DNA from 4 places in the Mycobacterium sp. NGS50 genome. Region 1 is predicted to be linked to each of the others. Evidence: predicted binding sites of a transcription regulator. Region 1 holds the regulator's gene; each other region holds the start of a gene.

Region 1 (4,232 bases):
ACGGCGCCCAGCGCTGCGGACCCGTCCGGCTCCGGTTGCCGACCACGATGTTGACGCCGACTGGTCGCCGGAGCCGGTTGAAGAAACCGGTGCGCGGGTACGGCTTCCGCAGACGTCCGGGCACTACGAAGACGACCCGGGCGCGCCGGCCGAGGCCGAGCTGTTCGGCCACCCGGAGCCCGACGAGGACTGGCGGCCGGGCGCCTTCACCGACGTGCACGACGACGCCGCGGGCGACGAGGCGCGCGACGACGAGGACTTCGGTGAGGATATTGCGGAGGACTTCGACGAGGACGAGGATCCCGACGCCATCGACACGGCTCCCACCCGCATTCCGACCGCCGCCGAACTGCACGGCGGCCGCCATGCGGTCCCCGGCGCCGAGGACGACGTCACTCCGGAACCGCCCACCCGCAATACCGCTGCCTATCCGGCGTTTCACCTGCCGCTGGACGACCCGTACCAGGCACCCAGCGGGTACCCGGTGAAGGCCAACACGGTCTCCGGCCTGTACTACACACCCGACAGCCCGCTTTACGCTGACACCCTGGCCGAAGTCTGGTTTGTCAGTGAGGAAGTCGCGCAGTTCAACGGCTTTATCAAGGCCGACTGAGCCCGCCCCGGTCTCACGGCGCCAGCCGCGCCACCGCCTCGGCGGCCGACACCATGTCATCGATGCGGTGAATCGTCTCGCCGGCGTAGAGCGCCGAGCGGTCGACCAGGCCGGCGTCCATCCCGGCCAGCGGTAGGGCCGGCGTGTACAGCGGCAGCGAAACCCGCTGCTGCGCCGCGACGGTGTCCAGCGCGGTCAGCGGGAGCAAGCCGGCCAGCGGCGCACTGACCCGGTTGAGCCCCCGGACCAGGCCTGGCCCCAGCTCGGAGCGTGCACACCACCGGTCGGTCACCGCATTGGGCACCACCCGGTGCGGCAGCGGCCAACCCATGCCGAACAGCAGGGTGCGCACGGTGCGCTCGGCGGCCAGCACCCGCTGCTTGTAGTCGGGGTGCGCACGCGATTCAGTGGTCAGCAGGAAGCGGGTTCCGGCGATCGCGCCGGCGGCGCCGGCGGCCAGCAGTCGGCGCACATCGGCACTGTCGACCACCCCGCCGGCGGCCAGCACCGGCACACCGTCGGCTGCTTCGAGTACTTCCGGCAACGTCACGGTCAGCGGCCGATCGGCCATCAGATGACCGCCCGCCTCGACCCCCTGCACAACGAGGCCGTCGACACCCGCGGTCAACGCGTGGCGGGCCTGTGCCGCGCTGCCCACGGTGCACAGCACCGGAACGCGTGCCGCGCGCAGCATGCCTATCCAGCGGGCGGAGAACCCGCCGTGCAGCACCACGAGGGCGGCTCGTCCGGCGATACAGGCGTCGATATGAGCTTTGCGGATGAACGGCACCAGCAGGTTCGCGGCGATGGGGCGCTTGGGTGCCAGCGTTGCGGCCCTGCGCAGCTCCTCGCCGAAACTACGGACATCGGTGATCCCGACCGTGCCCAGGGCGCCGGCGGCCGACACCGCCCCGGCCAGCTCACCGCCGGCCACACCGCCGCCCATTCCTGCCTGCACCACCGGGTACTGCAACCCGAGGGCCTCAAGGAGATTCATCGCGTTCAGATCTTGCGCAGCACCGTGACAACCTTGCCGAGGATGGCGGCGTCGTTGCCCGGAATGGGATCGAACACCGGATTGTGCGGCATCAGCCACACCTGGCCGCCGGTGCGTTTGAACGTCTTGACGGTGGCCTCGCCGTCGATCATCGCCGCCACGATGTCGCCGTTGTCGGCGACGTTCTGCTGGCGCACCACCACCCAGTCGCCGTCGCAGATCGCGGCGTCGACCATCGACTCGCCGACCACCTTGAGCATGAACAGTGCGCCCTCGCCGACAAGTTCACGGGGCAGCGGGAACACGTCTTCGACAGCTTCCTCGGCCAGGATCGGACCACCGGCGGCGATCCGACCCAGCACCGGGATGAAGGCGGGCTCGGGAAGGGCATCCGAGCCGGCCACCTCGGTGGTGACCGCGGCGACGGCGGTCTGCGGGCCGCGTACATCCACTGCCCGCGGTCGGTTGGGATCGCGGCGCAGGTAGCCCTTTCGCTCCAGGGTGCGCAGCTGGTGAGCGACGGAGGACGTCGAGGTGAGGCCGACGGCGTCGCCGATCTCCCGGATGCTCGGGGGATAGCCGCGCTGCGTAACCGAGGTGCGGATGACCTCCAAGATGGTGCGCTGGCGGGCGGTCAGCGTCTTGTCCAGTGGCTTGTCCGACGTGTCGCTGTCATCGCTCATAGGAACGAATGTAGAACGATTTCGTGCGGTTATCAAACACCTGTTCGATGGGCGTGGCGGAGCTGCGGCCAGGGTCCGGCCATGATGTAGGGCCCTTCTTGTCGGTGGGCCGCACTAGTGTTCGACAACGATTCGATCACACGTTCGTCAATCGAACGAATGAGCGAGTAATATTCGAACACATCAGCGATACGCCCTCCATCGGAAGGAACGCACATGACACTGATCGACACGGCCCGGCCCCGCACCCCGCAATACATTCCGTCCCGCGGCCGGGTGGCAGCGCAGCGGCCCGCCGCCAGGCCCGCCTCCGCCGCCCGGACCCGGCCCTCGCGCCGGCGGCCCGCTGGTGCGGCGGTGCGTTACCGGGGGACCGGCGTGCTGATGTCGCGTGGACCGCACCGTCGCCGCCCCATCTCGCCGGGGGCCACGGCCGCACTGGCACTGCTGGCGGCCCTGATCACGGTATGGCTGGGATTGGTGGCGCAATTCGGTGCCGCGGTCACCCGCAGTGCCGAGCCGGTACCCGATCGGCTCGGGGTGGTGCGGGTGGAGCCGGGTGAGACGTTGCAACACCTGGCCTCGCGGGTGGCGCCCGGCGCGCCGGCCGGGCAGGTGACCGATCGGATCCGTGAGCTCAACCGACTGGACTCCGTGGCATTGGCCGCGGGCCAGACGTTGATCGCACCGATGGGCTGAACGATGCTACGGCTGCTGGCAACGCATCCGACGCGGGTAGGCTCGGTGTCGTCTCAGACACCTTGCCCGCGAGGCGAAGGAGCGGCTATGCACTGCCCGTTTTGCCGGCACCCCGATTCGCGGGTGGTTGATTCCCGCGAAGCCGATGAAGGCCAGGCCATTCGGCGGCGCAGATCGTGTCCAGAATGCGGTCGGCGTTTCACCACTGTGGAGACCGCGGTCTTGGCGGTCGTCAAGCGCAGCGGGGTCACCGAACCGTTCAGCCGGGAGAAGGTGATCAGCGGAGTACGCCGGTCCTGCCAGGGGCGCCACGTCGACGACGATGCGTTGAATCTGTTGGCGCAGCAGGTGGAGGACACCGTCCGCGCGTCGGGGTCACCGGAGATTCCCAGTCACGAGGTGGGGCTGGCGATCCTCGGTCCGCTGCGGGAACTCGACGAGGTGGCGTACCTGCGTTTCGCGTCGGTGTACCGGTCGTTCACCTCGGCGGATGATTTTGAGCGGGAGATCGAAGCGTTGCGCGAACACCGCAACGAAGTGGGTTCGGCAGAGACAAATGCATCCTGAAACACCGCGTTTGGGGTGCGGGTGCGTCGACCCTCGCTGGGTAGGCTGACGCCATGTCGCCCGATTTGCATCCCGACGTCGCAGTTTTGGCACCCCTATTGGGCACGTGGTCTGGGAGCGGCCGCGGGGTGTATCCGACCATCGAGACGTTCGACTACCTCGAAGAGGTGGTGTTCTCTCATGTCGGCAAGCCGTTTCTGGTCTATGGCCAGAAGACGCGGTCGCCCGTGGACGGCAAGCCGCTGCACGCCGAGACTGGGTATCTGCGGGTGCCGCAGCCGGGTCGGGTGGAGTGGATCCTTGCCCATCCCAGCGGTATCACCGAGATCGAGGTGGGCGGGTTCACCTCGGCCGGGAGCGTCCTCGAATTTGCGATGACGGCGGCCACCATCGGATTGGCGCCCAGCGCCAAAGAAGTTACCGCCCTGGCTCGTCAATACCGTTTGGACGGCGACGAACTGTCCTACACGCTGGAGATGGGCGCGGTGGGCCAGCCCGCGCAGAACCACCTCACCGCGGTATTACAACGCACGAGCTAGCCTTGATCGGCAGTCAAACAACCTGCATCACACCATCATTGACCACCCGGCCGGCCAGCTTTACCCAACCGTCGGCACTCCAGGTGGTATGGATCATCGATCCGGCGCCCTGGGTGATGGTGAGGTCGCGGCTG
Region 2 (4,232 bases), on a different contig from region 1:
TATCGATGCCGGCGCCGCCGGTGCCGCCGTCACCGCCGTCACCGCCGTTGCCGGCCACCAGCTGGTCGCCGACCCCCGCGACGCCGCCGCCGCCCGCGCCGCCGGCTCCACCGGTGCCGCCGGCGCCACCGGTGCCGTTGGCACCGTCAAGTCCTGCGCTGCCCAAGGATCCGCCGGTGCCGCCATTGCCGCCGGTCGCGGCCTTGCCGCCGGTTCCACCGTCGCCACCGTTGCCGCCTTGACCGGTGCCCGCGGCGTCGAGCGGGCTCGGCGGAACGATGACCCCGGCTCCGCCAGCGCCACCTGCGCCGCCCTCTCCGCCGTCGCCACCCGCTCCGCCGGCGCCGCCGCTGCCAAGGAACGTCGCGCCCTTACCGCCGTCGCCACCGACCCCGCCGTTGCCACCGGTCAGGCCGTTGGTTCCATCGGTTCCGGTGCCGGTGGTGTCGCTGTGGGTGAACCCGGCATAACCGTCGGTTCCCGCTACACCCGTACCGCCGGTACCGCCGGTTCCGCCGGCGCCGCCGATGCCGAAGAACCAGCCGGTCGCGTTGCCGCCGTCGCCACCTGCTCCGCCGTCGCCGCCGGCGACTCCTGTCCCGCCGGTCCCGCCGACGCCGCCTATGCCATAGGCCGTGTTGCCGCCTATGCCGCCATCACCGCCGTCGGCGCCGGCCCCGCCTGCGCCACCGTTGCCGTCGTACGCCAACCCGCCGGCGCCGCCGCTCCCATCGGCGGCGGTGCCGCCCGCGCCGCCGTCGCCGAACCACAATCCGCCGACACCACCGGCGGCCTGGGCGAGCGTGCCGCCGTCCATGCCCGGATCCCCGTTACCGATCAGGATGCCCTGGCCGCCGATGGCCTGCCAGAAGTTGTTCAGCGAGTCGTCGAGTTGCACCGTGAAGTTGCCCAAGAACGTCGTGCCGTTGATCCAGTCCTGGTCCCACTCGTAGCCCGGCATGTAGACGTACTGGTCGTATAACGCCGCCCAGTCGGTTGCGGCCAGACTCGGCGCGTCGAGGGTGGAAGCCCCGTTCAGCGCGGAGTCCAGACCCGCGAGCCAGTCACTCATATCCGTGGCCAGCGTGGGGTCGACACCCGATATGGCGCTGATGATCGGGTCCAGGAGGTTGTCAAGGAAGCCGAAGTCATCGGCCTGCGCCGCAGGTGCAGCGGTTAACGGCGTCATCCCGAACGCCAGAAAAGCACCGGCGGTACCGGTAAGACCGACTGTGCGACGGCGACGCTGCATCTTGCTGTTGCGTGACCGCTGGTTTCCTTTGTTGGAGCGCTGACGAGACATCGACTGAACCTTCCCCGTGGAGAAATGTGAAAATATTCTGGGGCGCCCGGGGGACATGAAGTGCCCCTGCTTTGCCGGATGGTGCGCTGATGTAGCTGTGGAGTGCTCTGGAGTGCTCTGGTGTGCCGAATTGAGGAAGATTCCGTGCGAGCAGTCTGAAGGTTATGTGAGCGGATATTAGGACTCTGATCTAGAACACGCAAGGTTTTTCGTGGAATTCCACGTTAGTAATCGGTCGTCTATAAAACGGCATATTATTGCCGATATGGAGACTTACTAGATTAGCTAGAATATTGACACCGAGGGTAATTCAAATAGGCGAAGACGTCAATTTAAATGTTGGGGCAATCGGAGCCCAGCCCCTGCGGGGCCGAAACTTGCAGCTCCAGCGGCGCTCGGCCAACGCGACCCCGCGTGTCCTGTCCGCCGATGTCGGGCCCAGCCGCTACGATATCGAACAGTTGTTCGGGACAAGGATGGAGCGTGTCGTGCGTGTCATGGGTGTTGACCCGGGGCTCACCCGCTGCGGGCTGTCAGTGGTCGAGGGCGGCCTGGGCCGCAAGGTGACCGCCCTGGACGTCGACGTGGTCCGCACACCCGCCGATCAGCCCCTGGCGCAGCGCCTGCTGATGATCAGCGAACAGGTCGAGTACTGGCTGGACACCCATCATCCCGATGTGATCGCCATCGAGCGGGTGTTCTCCCAGCAGAACGTGTCGACGGTGATGGGCACCGCCCAGGCCGGCGGGGTGATCGCGCTGGCCGCCGCCAAGCGTGACATCGACGTGCACTTCCACACCCCCAGCGAGGTCAAGGCCGCGGTCACCGGAAACGGCGCCGCGGACAAGGCGCAGGTGACGGCGATGGTCACCAGAATCCTTGCACTGCAAGCGAAACCGACACCCGCGGACGCCGCTGATGCGCTTGCGTTGGCGATCTGTCATTGCTGGCGGGCCCCGATGATCAAACGGATGGCCGCAGCCGAAGCGTTGGCCGCCGAGCAGCGCCGCCGCTACAACGCCAAATTGAAGGCGGCCCGAGCATGATCGCCGCAGTGCGCGGGGAAGTGCTCGAGGTGGCGCTGGACCACGCGGTGATCGAAGCCGCCGGGGTGGGCTACAAGGTGATGGCCACCCCCGCCACGCTGGCCACACTGCGCCGCGGTACCGAGGCCCGGCTGATCACCGCGATGATCGTGCGTGAAGATTCGATGACGCTCTACGGGTTTCCCGACGGGGATAGCCGCGACCTGTTCCTGACGCTGATCGGGGTGTCGGGGATCGGACCCAAGATCGCGCTGGCGACGTTGGCGGTCTACGACGCGACCGCGCTGCGCCAAGCGCTGGCCGACGGCGACGTCACCGCGCTGACCCGGGTGCCCGGCATCGGCAAGCGCGGCGCGGAGCGGATGGTGCTGGAATTGCGCGACAAGATCGGGCCGGTGGGGCCGTCGGTGATTGGCTCGGCTCTCAACGGGCACGCGGTGCGCAGCCCGGTGGTGGAAGCCCTTGTGGGGCTTGGCTTCGCCGCTAAACAAGCAGAGGAGGCCACCGACAAGGTGCTGGCCGCAGATGAGGCCGCCACGACGTCGAGTGCGCTGCGCGCCGCTTTGAGTCTGCTGGGCAAGAAATGACCGAGCCCGACGACCGTGAGGCCGAGCGGGACGTCTCTCCGGCGCTGACCGTCGGAGAAGGCGATATCGACGCCAGCCTGCGGCCTCGTTCGCTGCGGGAGTTCATCGGCCAGCCGCGGGTGCGCGAACAGCTGCAACTGGTCATCGAGGGCGCCAAAAACCGCGGCGGCACACCGGATCACATCCTGCTGTCCGGTCCGCCCGGGCTGGGCAAGACCTCGCTGGCGATGATCATCGCCGCCGAGCTGGGGTCATCGCTGCGGGTCACCTCGGGTCCGGCGCTGGAGCGGGCCGGTGACCTGGCGGCGATGCTGTCCAACCTGGTCGAACACGACGTGCTGTTCATCGACGAGATTCACCGGATCGCCCGACCGGCCGAGGAGATGCTGTATCTGGCGATGGAGGACTTTCGTGTCGACGTCGTGGTCGGTAAAGGTCCTGGGGCAACGTCGATTCCGTTGGAGGTAGCGCCGTTCACGCTGGTGGGGGCGACCACCCGGTCAGGGGCGTTGACGGGTCCGCTGCGCGACCGGTTCGGGTTCACCGCGCATATGGATTTCTACGAACCGCCCGAACTGGAGCGGGTGCTGGCGCGCTCGGCCGGCATCCTGGGCATCGAATTGGGTGCCGACGCGGCGTCGGAAGTGGCGCGGCGCTCGCGCGGCACGCCACGCATCGCCAACCGGCTGCTGCGCCGGGTGCGCGATTACGCCGAGGTGCGTGCCGACGGGGTGATCACCCGTGATGTCGCCAAGGCGGCGCTGGCGGTGTACGACGTGGACGAGTTGGGGTTGGACCGGCTGGACCGTGCGGTGCTGTCGGCGCTGACCCGCAGCTTCGGCGGCGGCCCGGTCGGGGTCTCCACGCTGGCGGTCGCGGTGGGGGAGGAAGCCACTACCGTGGAGGAAGTCTGCGAGCCGTTTCTGGTGCGGGCCGGGATGATCGCCCGCACCCCACGAGGCCGGGTCGCCACGTCGGCGGCCTGGACACATCTGGGGATGGTGCCGCCGGTCGGCGCCGGCGGCTTCGGGCCGCCCGGGCTGTTCGAGTAGCTCTTGCGCCGACCGTGACATCGCGGTGACGCTCGGCGGGGGGAGCCGTTGTGCTCCAGCGGTTACTGGTCGGCCCAACAGGGTAGACATCCCGTTGCCCCACCCCGAGGAGATTCTGATGACCCAGGCGGGTTTGCGTGGACTGCAGATGTCCCGCAGTCGTGGTGCGCTCAGTGGACTGCTGTTGATGCTGTTGGGGGTGGGGGGTGCGCTGGCCCCGTTCGTGGGTCCGCGGTTCGGGTTC
Region 3 (4,232 bases), on a different contig from region 1:
ATGCCGTTGCCGGCGTCCACCACCACCCGCAGCGGCCGCAGCCCGGAGGTGTCCACCAACGAGCGCAGGAAGTCCCCGTAGTCGGCCAGCACGTCCCGCTCGGTGATGCTGCCGGGCGGCTGATCGGAGACCGGCACCCCCGCGATGACCTCGTCGGCGATGGTGCGCAGCCCGGTGTCGGCTCCGACCGGTTTGGCGCCGGCCCGGCACAACTTGATGCCGTTGTAGGCGGCCGGGTTGTGGCTCGCGGTGAACATCGCGCCCGGGCAATCCAGCAAGCCCGACGCGAAGTAAAGCTGATCGGTGGAGGCCAGCCCGATCGCGACGACGTCGAGACCGTGGCTGCGCACCGCGGCGGCGAACGCGGATGCCAGCGGCGGCGAGCTGTCCCGCATGTCGTGGCCGATCACCACCCGCTGCGCGCCCTCTGCGCGCATCAGCCGAGCGAACGCCGCGCCGACGTCGGCGATGAACGACTCGTCGATCTCGAGGCCGACCAGTCCGCGTACGTCGTACGCCTTGATCACACGGTGAACAGCCTCAGCGGGCCGAGACATGGGGCTCCTGACGTTGAATCTTGACCGTCAGCCTAACCGTTGCAACTGGTGTTGGTCGTTGTTAGCCAACGGTCCGACATCGCCGCTCACCCAACACCGGCCAACAAAAACAGCAGCCGACACCGGGTATTACTTCGCCGTCAACGCCGTCGCGTTTAGGACTCGGGATCGGGCAGCACCCGCAGATGACCACGCCTGCGACCGTTGCTCACCGGGCGGTGCACCGGCGGGGCCAACACCCCACCCGGAGCGCCGGCACGCGCCGCCGGATCCGCCTCGGTGTCGGAGAACCCCCGCACCGGACCGGCCAGCACCGCTTCGGGAGCCTCGCGCACCGCGTCGGCGAGGGCGATCAGGTCGTCGTCGTCGGGATGGGTCGGTAGCGGCCCGGCGTGGCGAACCAACTCCCAGCCACGCGGGGCGGTGATTCGACTGGCGTGGCTGACGCACAGATCCCAGGCGTGCGGATCCCGCGCGGTCGCCAGCGGACCGATCACAGCCGTCGAATCCGAGTAGACGAACGTCAACGTCGCCACCGCGTAATGCGGACACCCGGGCCGGCAGCAGCGGCGGGGAACATTCACGCCTGCGAGGCTATCGCGGCCGAACACCTCTGCCGCAGCGGACACGCGCATACGGCCGAGACGCTATGTCCAACCGTTACCATCGGCGGGTGTCCGATTCGCGCAGTTCCCGGCGCGGCGCCAGATCGGCAGGTACCACCGGGTCCCGCCGGGGCCGCGAGATGCGGGGGCCGCTGCTGCCGCCGACGGTGCCGGGCTGGCGCAGCCGCGCCGAGCGGTTCGACATGGCGGCGCTGGAAGCTTATGAGCCCATCGAACGCCGCTGGCAGCAGCGGGTGGCCGAACTCGATATCGCGGTCGACGAGATTCCCCGGATTTCGGCCAAGGATCCCGAGAACGTGCAGTGGCCGCCGGAGGTGATCGCCGACGGGCCGATCCCCTTGGCGCGGTTGATTCCTGCGGGTGTCGACGTGCGCGGCAATGCTACTCGTGCACGAATCGTGTTGTTCCGCAAGCCAATCGAACGTCGCGCTACCGACAGCATCGACCTCGGCGATTTGCTGCACGAAATCCTGGTGGCCCAGGTGGCTACCTATCTCGACGTGGATCCCTCGGTCATCGACCCGACGATCGAAGACGACTAGCCCGCGGTTCCCCGGTCACCCGGGAGAAAGCCGTTGAGATCGGGTCTGGGGTTGCGAATCCGCGAGAAGCACAACCCCAGACGCGATCTCAACGCCAAGCTGGGACTGGTGATGCTGGTGGGACGAAAGGGCCCCGCGTGAATCCGTTTAGATCACGCCGCGCTTGAGGCGACGGCGCTCCCGTTCGGAGAGTCCGCCCCAGATGCCGAAGCGCTCGTCGTGCGCCAGTGCGTACTCCAGGCATTCGGTACGCACCTCGCAGCCCAAGCAGATCTTCTTGGCTTCGCGAGTCGACCCGCCCTTCTCCGGGAAGAAGGCCTCGGGGTCGGTCTGCGCGCACAATGCGCGCTCCTGCCACTGATCCGGCGTCAAATCCGGACTCAGCGGTGCGGACTCGAACGCCACCACGGCATCCGATGCGTCCGGCACCAAACTCAAGTGGGGCCGTGCTGGCAACCCCGTCACCCCCGTCGCCCCCATCATCGCCGAGCCGGTAGTGGTGTGCGGTGTGCCTCCCATAACGCCCCGAAGGTGCTCGTAGGGCATGCTCCGCCTCCTTACCTGGTTTCGTTGATCGTCAAAAATTCGCCCGCTATTGTCATGTGCGGCCATCCCGATTCGAACATGTGATCGAATCTCGGTCTGCGACACCGAAACCGGCCGGCCAACCAGGAAATGACACTGGTGTGATTAGACACGCCCGCGTTGCCCAGGTCAAGCGTTCCGCGGCGATTCCTTACCACCTCGTGACCGGATTTCGGCGTGTTCGTGACCGGCGAGTCCGTGTTGCGTCGGCCACACCGCCGCCTCGAACCCCCGTAATGGCGGGGCAGTACTGTCGTGCAATGTGAAGGTCACCGTTCTGGTCGGCGGGGTCGGCGGCGCCCGATTCCTGCTGGGTGTGCAGCAATTGCTCGGCCTGGGCCAGTTCGCTGCTGACGGCGCCGATGGCGGGGCGGACCTGACCGCCGTGGTCAACATCGGCGACGACGCGTGGATGCACGGCGTGCGGATCTGTCCGGACCTGGACACCTGCATGTACACCCTGGGTGGCGGCGTCGATCCGGACCGCGGCTGGGGTCACCGTGACGAAACGTGGCACGCTAAGGAGGAACTGGCCCGATACGGGGTGCAACCGGACTGGTTCGGACTGGGCGATCGTGACCTGGCCACGCATTTGGTGCGTAGCCAGATGTTGCGGGCCGGCTATCCGCTGTCGGACGTCACCGAAGCACTGTGTCACCGCTGGAATCCGGGTGCGCGGCTGCTGCCGGTCAGCGACGACCGATGCGAAACCCACGTGGTCATCACCGACCCGGCCGACGATACGCAGCGGGCGATCCACTTCCAGGAGTGGTGGGTACGCTACCGCGCTCAGGTCCCCACCCACAGCTTTGCCTTCGTCGGGTCCGAAAATGCCGGTCCGGCACCGGGAGTCACCGAGGCTATCGCCGAGGCCGACGCGGTCCTGCTGGCGCCGTCGAATCCGGTGGTGAGCATCGGTGCGCTGCTGGCGATCCCGGGCATCCGCGCCGCACTGCGTTCCACACCCGCCCCGGTCATCGGCTACTCCCCCATAGTGGCTGGTAAGCCGTTGCGCGGCATGGCAGACGAGTGCCTGTCCGTGATCGGGGTGGCCAGTACGTCCGAGGCGGTGGGCCGACATTACGGGGCGCGCAGCGGGACCGGAATCCTCGACGCCTGGCTGGTCCACGAGGGCGATGACGCAGACGTCGACGGCGTTGCGGTGCGAGCCGTCCCGCTGCTGATGACCGACCCGCAGGCGACCGCCGAGATGGTTCGTGCCGGCCTGGAGCTGGCCGGTGTCAGGTGAACCCCGTGACTGAGCACGGCACCGGATCGACCGTCGAGATCATTCCGGTGCCGGGGCTTCCCGAGTTCCGGCCGGGTGACGATCTGGCCGAGGCCATCGCTACCGCGGCCCCCTGGCTGCAAGACGGTGACATCGTCGTGGTTACCAGCAAGGTGGTGTCCAAATGCGAGGGACGGATCGTCCCCGCCCCCCGCGGCGTTGAAGAACGGGATGCGCTGCGTCGCAAACTGATCGAGAGTGAAGCGGTGCGGGTACTGGCACGCAAGGGGCGCACCTGGATCACCGAGAACCGGATCGGGTTGGTACAGGCCGCCGCCGGGGTGGACGGCTCCAACATCGGCGCCGACGAATTGGCGCTGTTGCCAGTCGATCCCGATGCCAGCGCCGCCGCGCTGCGCACCGCGCTACAAACGCGCACCGGGGTCACCGTCGGGGTGGTCATCACTGACACCATGGGACGGGCCTGGCGTACCGGCCAGACCGACGTCGCGATCGGCGCCGCGGGCCTGGCCGTGCTGCAAGGCTATGCCGGGGCCATCGACGCGCACGGCAACGAGTTGGTGGTCACCGAGATCGCGGTCGCCGACGAGGTGGCCGCGGCCGCGGACCTGGTCAAGGGCAAGCTCACCGCGATCCCGGTGGCCGTGGTGCGCGGCCTGGCCACCGCCGCCGA
Region 4 (4,232 bases), on a different contig from region 1:
CGAGCTGTTCGCCGCCGACCCTGAGCGGGCAGCGCGCCGGCTGGTGCATGTCCCGCTCGGACGGTTCGCCCAGCCCAGCGAGATCGCCGCCGCTGTCGCCTTTTTGGCCAGCGACGACGCATCGTTCATCACCGCGTCCACCTTTCTGGTCGACGGTGGGATCAGCTCGGCGTATGTGACGCCGCTGTAGGCCGCCTGCTACGGCCCGTCATCATCTTCGTTGTCGCCCAGCACCTGTTCGGGGCGGTGGTAGGTGTTGGTGCGGGGTTGACCGTGGTCCAGATGCGGCGGTGGCAGGGTTTCGGTTTCGCCGCGATGGTTCTTGCGGGTTTTCCAGCCGCCGGTGGTGATGATCTGGTGGTGCGGGTGACAGCGGAAGGTCAGGCCGTGGATGTCGGTGACCCCGGTGCTTGCGTAGTCGTCGTCATGGTGGACGTCGCAGTGATATCCGGGTATCGGGCAGTTGGGATGCGAACACCCGCGTTCTTTGGCATAGAGCACGATGCGTTGGGCCGGGTTGGCGAGTCGTTTGGTGTGGAACAGGGCAAGTTCCTTGGCGCCCTCGTAGATCCTCAGATAGTGGTGCGCGTGGGAGGCCATGCGCACCACGTCGCTCATCGGCAGCCAGGACCCGCCACCGGTGTACGCCTTGCCGATGCCGGCTTGCAGCTCGGACAGGGTGGTCGAGGCGATGATCGAGACGGGTAGCCCGTTGTGTTGGCCCAGCTCGCCGGAGGCCAGCAGGTGGCGGCCCATCGCGATCAGGGCGTCGTGTTGGCGTTGGCGGATACCGCGGTGATCGGCGTCGATCGCCTCCTGCGACGGGGTGCCGTTCACACACGGCGTGGGATCGTCGGGGTTGCACATGCCTTTGGCGGCCAGCCGGGCGAATACGGCCTCCACCACGGCGCGGGCTTCGGGGGTCAGGTCGCCTTTGATGGTGCTCATGCCGTCGCGGCCCTGGGTGCCGATCACGATGCCGCGGCGCCTAGCGCGGTCGTCGTCGGTGAAGTCGCCGTCCTGATCGAGCTTTTCGGCCAGGGCGACGGCGGCTTTGTGCAGTTGGTCGGGGCGCAGTTCGGTGGCGTAGCCGGCCAGGTCGATCTCGGCCTGGATCCGCTCGTCGATCGCCACGCGGTCAGACAGGTAGGCGAAGAAGTCCTGAATCACCTGCACATGCGCGGAGCCCAGGTGCCCGTCGCGTTGGGCGGCGGCCACCGTCGGCAATACCGGTTCCAGGGGTTCGCCGGTCAACCCGTGCCGCGGACCCAGATCGGCGGCCGCGGCGATCCGCCGGGCGGCTTCGCCACGGCTGATCAGCAGCCGATCGGCGATCGCCCACCGCAATTTGGCACCCAACTCCGACTTATCGGCGCCCGCAAGCTGGTTGAGCAACGGATGCTCGACAGCGGGCAGCTGGCGGCGCAGCACCTCGCAGCGCTCCAAGAACGTCAACCGCTCCGGGGTGGTCAACACCTCAAAGTCCAACTCCAACGCCCGCTTCAGATCCGCAGCCAGCGCGTCGAACACCTCGACGATCGCTTCCCGGCTACCCGAATCCATACCAGAACGCTATCGTTGGGGTCTGACAAGTTACGGGCTGAAGCTGCACCTGTAAAGCCGATCGAAGATCACGAAACCATAACGATTGCAAGGATATCCGAACACGACCCGGTCGATCAGATTCTCGTCATTGACACTGGGTGCGTGACTGACGACGAGGACGCGATCCGCAGGCTGGTGGATCGTCAGGTCAAGGGCTGGGATGCCGGGGATCCCGACGCCTACGCCAGTGTCTTCACCGCCGACGCGGACTATGTGACGTTCCTGGGCTCCCACCACCGGGGCCGCGACTCGATCGCGGTGTCCTACGCGCCGTTGTTCAAGAAGTTCCTCAAGGGCTCACGCCTCGACGTCGAGATCACCCAACTGCGGTTCCTGACGCCCGATACCGCGCTGATCCACGCCAAAGCCGCCGTGACGAAGGGAAATCGGAGGCCACGCGCCTACCGCGTGAACACCACCGTGGCGGTACGGACAGAGGAAGGCTGGCGGTTCGCCTCGTCCCAGAACACCACCCATCGCCGATTGGCCGAAAGACTGCTGACCGCGCTCGCGTCCTAACGCGCCAACCGAACGCCCACCCGTTCGGTCGCCAGCAGGTCGCCAAGGATCTTCGTCACCGTCGCCAACTCGGCACGGGTATAACGCGACAGAAACTCGCCGAACCCGAGGTTCATCTCGTCGTGCATCGCTCGGTGGGCACGCGCGACGGTTCGGCCATCGGCGGTGAGGCGCAGCGCGATCCCTTTGCGGTTGCCCGGCACCGGCAAGCGCTCGACCAGGCCCGCCGACACCAGTCGCTGCACGTGCTTGGACGTGGTCCCCTTGAGTTGACCGGAGCAGGCGGCCAGCGCGACGAGGTTGATCGGCTCGTCGGTGATGTGATCGAGCAGATGCATGCTCAGCGTGGGTAGTTCGCGTGTCAGGCTGCGCAACCGCCGCGGGCACGCCGCGGCGATGAATTCACGTTCGGCGTCATGATCGGTGTCGCCGAACTTGTCACCCACGGCCCGGATCAACTCGCTGATCTCAGAGATCGCGGAGGCCTTAGTTTTCACGGAGACCATATTGTCACGCCGGCTCGGTCGAGAGTAAGTTTCCATGGAAACCATTAGGAGGCGTGATGAAGGCTGCGGTGATCCAGGAGTTGGGGCGTGCCCCGGTGTACACCGATTTCGCGGAACCCGAGGACCGTGACGGGGCGGTGGCGGCCACAGTGGAGGCAGCAGCGCTGACCAACCTCACCCGCGGGCTGGTGGCCGGAACACACTACGGCAGCAAGGAACTGGTGTTGCCCAGCGTTGCCGGGGTGGACGGGGTGGCCCGGCTCGCCGACGGCCGGCGGGTATACGGCGGTGCGGTCAGTCCGTACGGAATGATGGCCGAGCGCACGTTGATGGATCCGCGTGCGGTCATTGAGGTGCCAGACGGTGTGGACGCGGTCACCGCCGCCGCAGCGCCCAATCCGGGTCTGTCAGCGTGGATGTCGCTGCAGCACGGCGCGCAGGCTCGGCCCGGGCACCGCGTGTTGGTATTGGGGGCGACGGGGGTGACCGGCTCGTTGGCGGTGCAGCTGGCGCAGGTCGAATTCGGGGTGCAGCAGGTGGTGGCGGTCGGCCGCAACGCCAGCCGCCTCGAGTGGCTGCGGAGCACCGGTGCGGACACCATCGCGCTGGGGGAGGTGGACCTGCACGCCCGGATCTCCGCCATGCACCGGGAACAGCCATTCGATGCCGTCATCGATTACCTGTGGGGCGAACCGGCCGAGCAGACACTCGCGGCCCTGGGCAATCACGGGTTGTCAGCCGCCTACCAGGCCACCAGATTCGTGCAGGTCGGCCAGATGGCGGGGCCGACCATCAACCTATCGGCGGGAATTCTGCGCAGCGCCGGAGTCACGCTGTGCGGAGTGGGGATCGGCAGTGTTCCGCTGGACGTCGTGCTGCAGGCCCGTGGCGAATTCCTGCCCCGGCTGCTGGCCCTGTTGGGCGAGGGACGCGTTCGGTTGACCACCCAATCGGTGCCACTGCGGGAGGTCGAAGCCGCGTGGGCGCACAGCGAACCGTCGGGTACGCGGGTGGTGTTCAAACCCTAGAAGCCGGCTGGTCGGAATGCGGATGACCGTGGTGCAGCACCGCATGCCCCACGAATGGCGCCCGCACGGTGGCGAACAACTGGTTGCGGTTGACGATCAGGCCGAGCAGCGCCAGCACCGCGTACACCGCCGACAGCACCAGTCGACCCTCGGTGGACGTGATCGCGAACTGGACGGCGAACAGCCCCAATAATGCCCATGCCGTGGCCCGTTGGAAACGCAACGCCAGGATCAACGCGACACCCATCAGGGTCTGGGTGGCGGTGAGCAGCATTTCCTCGACCTGGCGCGAATCCAGGACAAGGGCGGGTCCGCCCCCGCCCAGTAGATGCGCCAACGGCAGCGAGCCGACCAGCAGCGTCCACTGGTTGACCTTCGCCGACACCAGGGTGGCGATCGCCGCCGCACCTTTGCCGCGCCTGGCGAAGATGGTCGCAATGATGAATTCGGGTGCTTCGGATGCCAGCGGCGCCAGCCACTGCACCAGCAGGAAGCGGTCGATGCCGAGTTGGGTGCCGGCGGCGACAAGGTTGTCGGCGAACGGCGCCGCGCACAGCAGAATCACCGCGCCCGC

Evidence for each region. Region 1 encodes LexA, which represses DNA repair genes until DNA is damaged. Its sites were predicted from a motif close to CGAACANNTGTTCG; they were not measured.
Region 2: ruvC (crossover junction endodeoxyribonuclease RuvC) is a predicted target of LexA. The motif match lies at 1,758-1,771, and genes of this name have one in related genera.
Region 3: cofD (2-phospho-L-lactate transferase) is a predicted target of LexA. The motif match lies at 2,345-2,358, and genes of this name have one in related genera.
Region 4: AC5Y36_RS09370 (HNH endonuclease signature motif containing protein) is a predicted target of LexA. The motif match lies at 1,677-1,690, and genes of this name have one in related genera.

The regions. Positions count from the first base shown of each region.
Region 1 is NZ_JCALCW010000028.1:30,323-34,554, reverse strand. It holds gene AC5Y36_RS18700 (LGFP repeat-containing protein) at 1-613, shown strand, start outside; gene AC5Y36_RS18695 (NAD(P)H-dependent flavin oxidoreductase) at 627-1,610, opposite strand; gene lexA (transcriptional repressor LexA) at 1,616-2,293, opposite strand; gene AC5Y36_RS18685 (LysM peptidoglycan-binding domain-containing protein) at 2,510-2,992, shown strand; gene nrdR (transcriptional regulator NrdR) at 3,080-3,559, shown strand; gene AC5Y36_RS18675 (peroxynitrite isomerase) at 3,613-4,098, shown strand; gene AC5Y36_RS18670 (PhzF family phenazine biosynthesis protein) at 4,112-4,232, opposite strand, start outside.
Region 2 is NZ_JCALCW010000024.1:22,753-26,984, forward strand. It holds gene AC5Y36_RS17165 (PE family protein) at 1-1,189, opposite strand, end outside; gene ruvC (crossover junction endodeoxyribonuclease RuvC) at 1,792-2,349, shown strand; gene ruvA (Holliday junction branch migration protein RuvA) at 2,346-2,936, shown strand; gene ruvB (Holliday junction branch migration DNA helicase RuvB) at 2,933-3,988, shown strand; gene AC5Y36_RS17185 (hypothetical protein) at 4,107-4,232, shown strand, end outside.
Region 3 is NZ_JCALCW010000018.1:6,305-10,536, reverse strand. It holds gene AC5Y36_RS14180 (phosphomannomutase/phosphoglucomutase) at 1-557, opposite strand, end outside; gene AC5Y36_RS14175 (DUF3499 domain-containing protein) at 713-1,141, opposite strand; gene AC5Y36_RS14170 (metallopeptidase family protein) at 1,303-1,725, shown strand; gene AC5Y36_RS14165 (WhiB family transcriptional regulator) at 1,873-2,244, opposite strand; gene cofD (2-phospho-L-lactate transferase) at 2,573-3,559, shown strand; gene AC5Y36_RS14155 (coenzyme F420-0:L-glutamate ligase) at 3,556-4,232, shown strand, end outside.
Region 4 is NZ_JCALCW010000010.1:66,563-70,794, forward strand. It holds gene AC5Y36_RS09365 (3-oxoacyl-ACP reductase) at 1-190, shown strand, start outside; gene AC5Y36_RS09370 (HNH endonuclease signature motif containing protein) at 199-1,563, opposite strand; gene AC5Y36_RS09375 (SgcJ/EcaC family oxidoreductase) at 1,693-2,124, shown strand; gene AC5Y36_RS09380 (MarR family winged helix-turn-helix transcriptional regulator) at 2,121-2,621, opposite strand; gene AC5Y36_RS09385 (quinone oxidoreductase family protein) at 2,687-3,658, shown strand; gene AC5Y36_RS09390 (calcium:cation antiporter family protein) at 3,648-4,232, opposite strand, start outside.